DNA from 2 places in the Bradyrhizobium guangdongense genome. Region 1 is predicted to be linked to the other one. Evidence: predicted binding sites of a transcription regulator. Region 1 holds the regulator's gene; the other holds the start of a gene.
The links. The regulator PhoB, encoded in region 1, activates phosphate uptake and scavenging genes when phosphate is short. The targets are predictions, from matches to a motif close to TGTCATNNANCTGTCAT.
Positions count from the first base shown of each region.

Region 1 (5,590 bases):
CTCCTCGCCGCGATGGGCGGGCAGGCAGTGCATGAACAGCGCATCTGGCTTGGCCAGCGACATCAGCTTGGCATTGACCTGATAGGGCTTGAGCACGTTGTGGCGGTGCTCGCCTTCCTTGTCGCCCATCGACACCCAGGTGTCCGTGACGACGCAATCGGCGCCCTTCACGGCGGCTTCCGGATCGGTACCGATCACGATCGATGCGCCGGTGGCCTTGATGAAGTCGCGCATCACCTTCTTCGGAGCGAGTTCCGGCGGTGTCGCGACATTGAGCTTGAACTTGAAACGCTCGGCGGCATGGGCCCAGGACGCCAGCACGTTGTTGTCGTCGCCGGTCCAGGCCACCGTCCGACCTTCGATGGGGCCGCGATGCTCCTCGAAGGTCATCAGATCTGCCATCACCTGACAGGGATGCGAGCGCCGTGTCAGGCCGTTGATGACAGGCACCGTGGCGTTCGCCGCGAGCTCCAGCAGCGCCTCGTGATTGAGGATGCGGATCATGATGGCATCGACATAACGCGACAGCACGCGCGCGGTGTCGGCGATGGTTTCGCCGCGGCCGAGCTGCATCTCGGCGCCGGTGAGCATGATGGGCTCGCCGCCGAGCTGGCGCATGGCGACATCGAACGAGACGCGGGTGCGGGTCGACGGCCGCTCGAAGATCATCGCCAGCGTCTTGCCTTCGAGCGGCCTGACCGGCTGATGCGCCTTCTGCTTCGCCTTCATGGCGGAGGAGGCCGCGAGCATGCTCTTGAGCTCCGACAGCGGCAGCTCGTTGATATCGAGGAAGTGCTTGGGTGACTTGCTCATCAGCTTGCCGCCCGCTTGTTGCCGGACAGCGCCGTGCAGGCGCGTTCGAGCCTGACGACGCTGTCCTCGATCTCGGCTTCGGTGACGATCAACGGCGGCAGGAAGCGCACGACATTGTCGCCGGCGCCGACGGTGAGCAGCTTCTCGTTGCGGAGCGCTGCGACCAGGTCGCCGGAGGGCACCACGGCCTTGATGCCGATCAGGAGCCCCTCGCCGCGCACTTCGCTGACGACATCTGGGTGGCGGTCGATCACGGAGGCGAGCTTCTGCTTGAGCAGCAGCGACATCTTCTGCACGTGGTCGAAGAAGCCGGGCTTGAGCATGACGTCGAGCACGGCATTCGCGGCCGCAATCGCCAGCGGATTGCCGCCGAAAGTCGAACCGTGCGAGCCGGGGCCCATGCCGGCGGCAGCATCGGCGGTCGCCAGTATCGCGCCGATCGGGAAGCCGCCGCCGAGCGCTTTCGCCAGCGACATCACGTCGGGCGTGACGCCCGTGCGCCGGTGAGCAAAGAGATCGCCGGTGCGGCCCATGCCGGTCTGCACCTCGTCGAACGCGAGCAGCAGACCCTTCTCATCGCAGAGCTGACGCAGCGCCTTGAGAAAGCCTGATGGCGCCGAACGCACGCCGCCCTCACCCTGGATCGGCTCGATCAGGATACCGGCGGTGTGCGGACCGATCGCCTTCTTGACGGCCTCGAGGTCGCCATGCGGCACCTGGTCGAAGCCGTCCATCGGCGGACCAAAGCCTTCGAGATATTTTGCAGAGCCCGTCGCGGCGAGCGTCGCCAGCGTGCGGCCATGGAAGGCGCCCTCGAACGTGATGATGCGGTAGCGCTCCGGGTGCCCCTTGGAGAAGTGATGGTGGCGCACCAGCTTGATGACGCCCTCCAGCGCCTCGGCGCCGGAATTGCAGAAGAAAACGAAGTCCGCAAAGCTCTCGCTGCACAGGCGCGCGGCGAGCTTCTCGCCATCAGGGCTCTGGAACAGGTTCGACATGTGCCAGAGCTTGGTTGCCTGCTCCTGCAACGCCTTGACCAGCGCAGGATGGGCATGGCCGAGCGCATTCACCGCGACGCCCGAGGTGAAATCGAGATAGCGATCGCCGTTGGTCGCGATCAACCAGACGCCTTCGCCGCGCTCAAAACCGATGTCGGCCCTGGCGAAAACGGGGAGCAAATGCGGCGCTGCGCTGCTGGTCATGACGATCACTTGATTGTTGCGGACGGTGAAGGGTGCATTGCGCAACGCACCATTGACCGGCCCGGAAAACGAAACGTGCCGCCTTTTAAGGGCGGCACGCGCGACTATCTTAGGCCTGGTGAAACCGGTGTCAATGCCGCCCGGAAAGCCTCGCGAAACGCTGATTCCGTAGTCTTGCGGTGGCGTTTTTGCGGGAATTTCGCCACGGAACATGTGGAAGCGAGTCGGCGGACTCTTGCGCGTGAGTCGCGCCATATTGTAGCGTTTGGCTTGTCAGATACGACATCTCGTGCAGCAGTCCTGATCCCAGAAGTCCTCATGTACCGGCGTAAACGTTCGGGCGCATCTCGCGCGCCCGGCGAGCCTTAAGGGATTCTGACGGCACGGGTTTTTCGAGACTTAGGCATTCGTCGTGCCGCCCCGAAGATGGCGGCGCGCGGCGAAGGAAAGGGTGCAATGACGGTTTTGACCTGGTCCGACGATCGCGTCGAGCAGCTGAAAAAGCTCTGGGAGGCCGGACTTTCGGCCAGCCAGATCGCCGCCGAGCTTGGGAATGTCACCCGTAACGCCGTGATCGGCAAGGTGCACAGGCTCGGCCTGTCCGGCCGCGCCAAGAGCCCGACGTCGGCAGCTCCACGGCCGCGCAAGGCGCGGCCCGCGCAGCACATGATGCGGGTGAGCCGGCCGATGGCGCGCGGCAACACCGCGCTGGCGCAGGCCTTCGAGGTCGAGGTCGAGGCAGAGCCCGTCACCTACGACAACGTGGTGCCGATGAGCCAGCGGCTGTCGCTGCTCGAGCTGAACGAGGCCACGTGCCACTGGCCGGTCGGCGATCCCTCGAGCCCGGATTTCTTCTTCTGCGGCGGCAAGGCGCTGTCCGGCCTGCCCTACTGCGCCCAGCACTCGCGGGTTGCGTATCAGCCGGCCGCCGATCGCCGGCGTGCGCCGGCGAAGCCGGGCGCGCGGTGAGCTGAACGAATTTAGCTGACAACGACGACAGCCGTGACACGATCACGGCTCAACGGACTCGGTGTCGGCGACGGCTGAGACCGCCGCAGCCGTCGTACGCACTCACCTGCGCAAACCTACGTCTGCTCGGCCTTCGCAAAGCGATCGTCCAGCGCATAGCCGGCACCGCGGACGGTGCGGATGGGGTCCTGCTCGCGGCCGAGATTGAGCAGCTTGCGCAGCCGGCCGATATGAACGTCGACGGTGCGCTCGTCGATATAGATGTCGCGGCCCCAGACGCTGTCGAGCAGCTGCTCGCGCGAGAACACGCGGCCGGGATGCTCGAGGAAGAACTCCAAAAGTCGATATTCGGTCGGGCCGAGATCGATCGGCCGGCCCGAGCGCGCCACGCGGCGCTTCTCGCGATCAAGCTCGATGTCGCCGAAGGCGAGGACGGTTGCGAGCCGCTCGGGGCTTGCGCGGCGCAGCAGGCCCTTCACGCGAGCGAGCAGCTCGGGCACCGAGAACGGCTTGACGATGTAATCGTCGGCGCCGGTGGCGAGCCCCCGCACCCGCTCGCTCTCCTCGCCGCGCGCGGTGAGCATGATGATCGGCAGCTGCTTGGTGTCGGACCGCGTCCGCAGCCGGCGGCACAGCTCGATGCCCGACAGCCCCGGCAGCATCCAGTCGAGCACGATCAGATCGGGGATGTGCTCCTTGAGACGGGTGTCGGCGTCGTCGCCGCGCATCACCGTCTCGACGTCATAGCCGTCGCCTTCGAGGTTGTAGCGGAGAAGCTCGGTCAGAGCTTCCTCGTCCTCAACCACCATAATGCGTGCGCCCATCGGGTCGTCGCTCCTTGCGTAATCAGGTGTTCGGGACCGTCGTGGCGAACGTCGTCATGTCGCCCTTCGGCCGCTTGTCGGTGATGGCCTGGCCTTCGATCATGTAGAACACGGTCTCGGCGATATTGGTGGCGTGGTCGCCGATCCGCTCGATGTTCTTGGCGCAGAACATCAGGTGGATGCAGAACGAGATGTTGCGCGGATCCTCCATCATGTAGGTGAGGAGCTCGCGGAACAGGGAGGTGCAGATGGCGTCGACCTCCTCGTCCCCCTTCCACACCGCCATCGCCGCCGGCAGATCATGCGCCGCATAGGCGTCCAGCACCGACTTGACCTGCTGCTGCACGAGGTCGGTCATGTGCTCGAGGCCGCGGAACAGCTTGAGCGGATGGAAGTCGGTCTCCAGCGCCGCGACGCGCTTGCCCATGTTCTTGGCGAGGTCGCCGATGCGCTCGAGATCGGTGGCAACGCGCATCGCGCCGACGATCTCGCGCAGATCGACCGCCATCGGCTGGCGGCGCGCGATGGTGAGCACGGCGCGCTCCTCGATCTTCCTCTGCAGCGTGTCGAGCTCGGCGTCGATGGTGACGACCCGCTGACCGAGCGCGACGTCGCGGCGGATCAGCGCATCGACGGAATCGACGATCATGCGCTCGGCGATGCCGCCCATCTCGGCGACCAGACGGGTGAGCTCCTGGAGGTCGGTGTCGAAGGCCTTTGCGGTATGTTCAGAACCCATGTTCCGTCTCCTCAGCCGAACCGGCCGGTGATGTAATCCTGCGTACGCCGGTCGGATGGCGACGTGAAGATCTTGCTGGTGTCGTCGAACTCGATCAGCTCGCCGAGATACATGAAGGCGGTCTTGTCGGAGACGCGGGCCGCCTGCTGCATGTTGTGGGTGACGATCGCGATCGTGTAGTTCTCCGACAGTTCCTGGATCAGCTCCTCGACCTTGGCGGTCGAGATCGGATCGAGCGCCGAGCAGGGCTCGTCGAACAGGATCACCTCGGGCCGCACCGCGACGGTGCGGGCGATGCAGAGCCGCTGCTGCTGGCCGCCGGAAAGCGACAGGCCGGAGGCGTTGAGCTTGTCCTTGACCTCGTTCCACAGCGCGCCGCCGCGCAGCGCCTTCTCGACGCGGTCGTCCATCTCGGACTTCGAGATCTTCTCGTAGAGGCGGATGCCGAAGGCGATGTTCTCGTAGATCGTCATCGGGAACGGCGTCGGCTTCTGGAACACCATGCCGACGCGGGCGCGCAGCAGGTTGAGGTCGAGCTTGGGGTCGAGGATGTTGGTCTGGTCGAGCATCAACTGGCCGGTGACGCGCTGGCCCGGATAGAGGTCGTACATCCGGTTGAAGATGCGCAGCAGGGTCGACTTGCCGCAGCCGGACGGGCCGATGAAGGCCGTGACGCGGTTGGTGCCGAGCATCAGGTTGATGTTCTTCAACGCGTGGTGCTCGCCGTAATAGAAGTTGAGGTTGCGCACCGTCACCTTTGCCGGCGCTTCCGGCAGCGGCTGCTGCGAGGCCAGATGAGCGTTGGAGCTCACGGATACGGACAGGTCGGTCATTTTGCGGTCCTCTCGGCGCCGAGGATGCGGGCGCCAATGTTCAGGGCAAGCACGGTGAGCGTGATCAGCAGCGCACCGCTCCAGGCGAGCTGCTTCCAATAGGCGTAGGGGCTCTGGACGAAGTTGTTGATGGTCACGGGCAGGTTCGCCATCGTCTTGTTCAGGCCGAGACTGAAGAACTGGTTCGACAGCGCGGTGAAGAGCAGCGGC
Region 1 covers NZ_CP030051.1:7,192,300-7,197,889, forward strand. The annotation lists gene argF (ornithine carbamoyltransferase) at 1-813, opposite strand, end outside; gene X265_RS34465 (aspartate aminotransferase family protein) at 813-2,015, opposite strand; gene X265_RS34470 (GcrA family cell cycle regulator) at 2,472-2,984, shown strand; gene phoB (phosphate regulon transcriptional regulator PhoB) at 3,101-3,808, opposite strand; gene phoU (phosphate signaling complex protein PhoU) at 3,831-4,547, opposite strand; gene pstB (phosphate ABC transporter ATP-binding protein PstB) at 4,559-5,380, opposite strand; gene pstA (phosphate ABC transporter permease PstA) at 5,377-5,590, opposite strand, start outside.

Region 2 (5,590 bases), 1.9 Mb from region 1:
CCTCCGGGCGCTCGGCAACCGCCTCGGTCTGGGCCTTGCGCCAGGCGGCGAGACGGTCCGACAGATCAGGATCGGACAGCGCCAGCACCGATGCCGCGAGCAGCGCCGCGTTGATGGCGCCGGCCTTACCGATCGCGAGGGTGCCGACCGGAATGCCGGCGGGCATCTGAACGATCGAATAGAGCGAATCGATCCCCTTCAGCGTCCTGGACTCGACCGGTACGCCGAACACCGGCAGTTCCGTCAGCGCCGCGGCCATGCCGGGCAGATGCGCAGCCCCTCCGGCGCCGGCGATGATGACCTTGAAGCCGGCAGCCTTGGCGCCCTTGGCGAAGGTAAACAGGCGCTCCGGGGTGCGGTGTGCCGAAACGACGCGGGAGTCGGAGGCGACGCCGAGCGCTGCAAGCGTATCGGCAGCGTGCCGCATCGTCTCCCAGTCCGACTGGCTTCCCATGATGATGGCGATCGGCGCGGTCATGACGTCAATTGTGCTCGGAAAACAGAAGGATAGGCCAGATTAACGGTTCCGGCCGGCGGCTCGCAAGGCGGTGGCAAGGAGAAGGGAATGCACTATCCTGTCTTGGTGAATCCCCGCAAGCCTTCATTGAGCAGGAAGCCCATGAAGAAACCAAAAAGGGCGACCGCCGCGAAGGCCAAAAAGGGCCGGAAAACCAGCGGGAGCCGCACGAAAACTGCACCTAAGCGGGTTGCGGCGTCGCGCCGCGCGGCCGCCGCCAATGACGCGGGCAAGGATGGCAGCAAGGCCGTCATCCGCAGCCTGCGGACCAAGCTGGCGAAGGCGCTGCGTCGCGTTGCCGAGCTCGAGGCTGCGGCCGACACTGATTTCCTGCTGGATATACCCAACCGGCGGGGCTTCGAGCGCGAGCTCCAGCGCGCCATCGCCTATATGAAGCGCTACCGCGCCAGCGGCGCGCTGATCGTGCTCGATGTCGACCGGCTGAAGCCGATCAATGATTCCTTCGGTCATGCCGCGGGGGACGAGGTGCTGAAGGCGATCGCCACGACGCTGACGCGGCAGATCCGCGCCTCCGACGTGGTCGGTCGTCTCGGTGGCGATGAGTTTGCCTTGCTGTTGTGGAATCTCAGCGAGACCGATGCCAAGGCGAAGGCCGCCATCTTCGAGCAGGCGATCGACGATTTGTCATTCACCTTTCGCGGCCAGCACGTCACGGCGGGCGCCTCAGCCGGCATCTCGCTGCTTGGTGTGCACTCAGAGGCCGTCCGTGCGCTCGAGGAGGCCGATGCAGCCATGTATGTGCGCAAGGCCCATCGACGGCACGAGCCGCGGATCAGGCTCGTGAGCAGCTGACCCCCTAGAGGGTGGCGAGATCTTCCGGCACGTTGCCGAATTTGCGCAGTAGCGTGGCATCGCCGAATTCGCCCGTCATGGGATCGCCGCTGCGGCTGAATGCGACCGCGCCGATATGACCGGTGCCGCGCGCCAGCGCCTCGGCGCGCCGCAACGCGGCTGTCGAGCTCTGGCATTCCTCGGCGGCGCCCGCGACAGGCGATCCGTCGGCATCAATCAGGAAGGGCATTGCAACGTAATAGGTCACATCAGACATGGCGTTGCTCCTTTGAAGCTCAGGCGGCGCTGCTGTTGCTCCGCACTTTGCTGCGCGACGTCTCGGGGATGCAGCCGGCCGAAATCGCCGCCTGCAATTCCTCCAGCTCGGCTTCCAGATATTCGTTGGCCATGATCAGCGCCTTGATGGTGCTGCGCAGATTGCCGTCGCACATCGCGATCGCCTGATCGCAGGCCTGTTCATAATGGCTGTTGTCGAGAAGGGCGGGGACTGACATCGGCAGCGTCCTTGCGGGTTGTCTTTGGGCGTTTCCTGGGGGCCGGGGGCAGTATTTATGTTCCTCTTTTGTTCTTTTTGAGTCAAGCGATTCACGCGCGGCAATTCGCCGGCGAAGCCAACGAGAGCAGGTGCTCGCGGGTCAGGCGATGATGTCGGGCGTGATCTGGTCTTCGATGAAGGCGATGCGGTCGCGCAACAACAGCTTGCGTTTCTTCAGCCGCTGTAACCGCAACAGATCGGGGGCAGGCGATTGATGCAGTGCATCGATCGCCGCGTCGAGATCTCGGTGTTCCTGCTGCAACCGGGTGAGCTCAGCTTCGAGCTCACGCTCGTTTTCATGGGTCATGTCTGCGGTGGCCGAAAACCGATAGCTTGAGATCAAGGCTGTGGATGCCCTGTGGAAATTATCGTCCTTGCGCGGCGTGATCGCAAGCGATCTGCCTCTCCTCACACCGCCATCCCGCAAGATATTTCAATGATTCGGAGCCGCGTTGCGCAAGCGCATTGATATCATGGATCTTTCGGCGCGTGGTTCCTTACTCACGCTTCATTACATATGAATTTTCAAAAATGACGGTGCGACGACGGATACCCATCGACAGAACGAATCGGTGATGTACACTTCCTCGTCCGGATCGAATCCAAGGTTCACACCTACCGAGGAGGTTTCGAATGACAATTCAGGCACATCTGGTTGAATTGGAACGGAAGCATAAAACTCTCGAAAACGAATTGCACGAAGCTCTCGTGCACCTTTCAACAGACGACCTGCAAATTGTTGAGTTGAAGCGCCGCAAGTTGCTGGTCAAGGACCAGATAGAGCGACTGAAGCAGTCCGGCGACACGCTTCACTAGTAACCCCCGTAACAGCGTCAAGTTCGATCGTAGCCCTTCAGACAGGGATGAGACGCTTGCGCTCATCCCTGCTGTAAGGTGCGCGCCGCGCGATGATCGTTGCGCGGCATGAGCTTTTGTTTGGACGCGTTTCCTAACGCGAACCGGTCTCCACCCGATTTGAAACCGATCTAGATCTCGGCGAGCTCCGCGACGTGGTCCGCAATCGCGAGCGACGACGTCAGGCCCGGCGATTCGATGCCGAACAGATTGATCAGGCCTGCAACGCCATGATCGCGCGGACCCTGCATCAGGAAATCCTGTGTCGCCACCGCCGGCGGCACGATCTTCGGGCGGATGCCCGAATAGCTCGGCATCAGTGCGCCGTCGGGCAGTGTCGGCCAGTATTTGCGGATCGCGGGATAGAAGCGTTCGGCGCGTGACGGATCGACCTCATAGTCGATCGTCTCGATCCATTCGACGTCGGGGCCGAAGCGCGCCTGTCCCGCCATATCCAGCGTCAAATGCACCCCCAGCCCCCCGGGCTCGGGCACCGGATAAATCAGGTGGGAGAACGGCGCGCGCGCATTGCAGCTGAAATAATTGCCCTTGGCGAGATAGGCCGGCGGAATCCGGTCGACAGGCATGCCGTCGATGTGACGTGCCACGCTCGTTGCGGAAAGTCCTGCGGCGTTGACGAGCAGGCCGCATTGCAGCGTCATCGGCGCTTCGCCGCCGGCTTCGATCTCGATGATTCCGCCATCCGCCTTGGCGCGGATCAGCGGCGTGTGAAAGGCAAAGGCTGCACCTGCCTCCTCGGCCTCGCCGCGCAGCGAGAGCATGTAGGCATGGCTGTCGATGATGCCTGTTGAGGGCGACAGCAGCGCGGCATCGCAGGCCAGCGCCGGCTCCAGCGCGCGTGCGGCCTCGCCCGGGAGCAACTGCATGTCGAGCACGCCATTGGCCTCGGCATGCGCCTTGATCGATTGCAGCTTCTCGGTTTCCTTCGGATTCGTCGCGACGATCAGCTTGCCGCAGTTCTTGTGCGGGATGCCGCGCTCGCCGCAATAGCGGTACAGCGCGTGCTTGCCGCTGACGCACATGCGGGCCATCCAGCTTCCGGCACGGTAATAGATTCCGGCATGGATCACCTCGCTGTTGCGCGAGGAGGTCACGGTGCCGATGGCCTCGGCTTCCTCGAGCACGATCACCTCGCGGCCGGCCTGTGCGAGCCGCCTTGCCACCGCGAGCCCGACCACGCCGGCTCCGACGACGACGCAGTCGACCCTATCCATGGTTGTGCTGGCGCCCTGTTGAAGAGGCTGATGGCGCCGGTTTGCCTTGCAGGCCTGCCGTGCGGCCGTTTTCCGTTAAGGAAGCATTTATCATGTCAGGGCAATTGCCGTAATTCACGTCACATTTTTCTGTTGGGCGTACAGGCGTTTACCCGATCCAAACCCGTGAAGCCAGACAATCCGCAGTTGAAATCGCGGGTGGCTGATGGCTGAGAAGAACTGGCAGGAAGGCAGCATGCTTCCGATTGCTGTGCAGGCCGTCGTGGGCCTGACCGGCGCGGTCGCGCCTTCGCGTGCCTATGCGGAGAGCCTCGCGGCGCCGAGCCGGCTCGGCGATCTCGATCCCAATCTGATCTGGGAAGTCCTGATTGGGGGCATCGTCGTCTGCGCGTTCCTGGTCGCCATCGCGCTGTGGATCCATTCCGCGCTGCGTCGGAACAGGCGTGCGCAGCTGCGCCGCAACGCCTTCATCTCTTCCGCTATGAACAACCTCAATCAGGGCGTAGTGATGACGGATGCGCAGCGTCGCATCATCTTCTGCAACGACCGCTATCTCGAGATCTACGGCTTGGCGCGCTCGGATCTCCGGGCCGGGATGACCGGCTACGACATCCTTGAGCTCAGGCGAAAGCGCGGGGTCCTTGGCGTCTCCGACGACGACTTCTACGAGAAGGCGTCAAGTCCCAACGGCCTGATCACCGAATTGCCCGACGGTCGCGCCATTCTGGTCAAATATTTCATTCTGCCCAACGGCGGCTCGGTGGCGACCCATCTTGACGTCAGCGAGCAGCGCAAGCTGTCGCGGCAGCTTGCCGCGACCAAGCAATTCCTGGAATCGGTGCTGGACCACGTGCCCGCCTGCGTCGCCGCCAAGAACATCGAGGACGGCTGCTATATCTTCGCGAACAGCGCCTATGAGCGGTTCTGGGGATTGTCGCCTGACTTCGCGGTCGGCAGGAAAGCGCGGGAGCTGTTTGCGCCCGGCTCGGCGGCCAGCATCGAGGCGGCCGACCGGGCGGCGCTCGATTCGCCCGATGGCCAGTACCGCAACGAGTTCGAGGTCGATCGTGCCGGTGCGCGGCGCATGGTTGCCTCGATCCGCATCGTGGTTCGCAACGAGAGCAACAAGCCGGAATTCCTGCTGGTGGTGTTCGAGGACATTACCGATCGGCAATCGCTGTCCAAGGAGCTGGAGAGCACCAAGAAGTTCCTCGAGCTCGTGGTGGACAACATTCCGGTCGCGCTGATCGTGGAGCAGGTCAAGGATGGCCGCTACCTGCTCGCCAATCGCAGCGCCGAGACGATCCTCAACCGCAGGCGCGAGGAAGCCACCGGCCTGACCGCCTCCGATATCTTCAATGCCAAGGAAGCCAAGCTGATCATCGCGCGCGACGAGGCCGCGATCAAGAAGCGCGGGATGATCACCGAGGAGCATCCGATCTCCACCAAGGACGGCTTGCGCCTGTTCCTGACCCGCCGTGCCACGGTGCTCAACGACGCCGGCGAGCCGCAATATCTGATCAAGACCCACGAGGACGTCACCAACCGCCGGCAGACCGAGTCGCGCATGGCGCATATGGCCTATCACGACGGCCTGACCGACCTGCCGAACCGCGCCGCCTTCCTCCAGGCGCT
Region 2 covers NZ_CP030051.1:1,587,015-1,592,604, forward strand. The annotation lists gene purE (5-(carboxyamino)imidazole ribonucleotide mutase) at 1-478, opposite strand, end outside; gene X265_RS07605 (GGDEF domain-containing protein) at 620-1,330, shown strand; gene X265_RS07610 (hypothetical protein) at 1,335-1,586, opposite strand; gene X265_RS07615 (hypothetical protein) at 1,606-1,824, opposite strand; gene X265_RS07620 (YdcH family protein) at 1,966-2,172, opposite strand; gene X265_RS07625 (YdcH family protein) at 2,499-2,681, shown strand; gene X265_RS07630 (NAD(P)/FAD-dependent oxidoreductase) at 2,852-3,955, opposite strand; gene X265_RS07635 (sensor domain-containing protein) at 4,161-5,590, shown strand, end outside.
Region 2: X265_RS07625 (YdcH family protein) is a predicted target of PhoB. The motif match lies at 2,397-2,413, and genes of this name have one in related genera.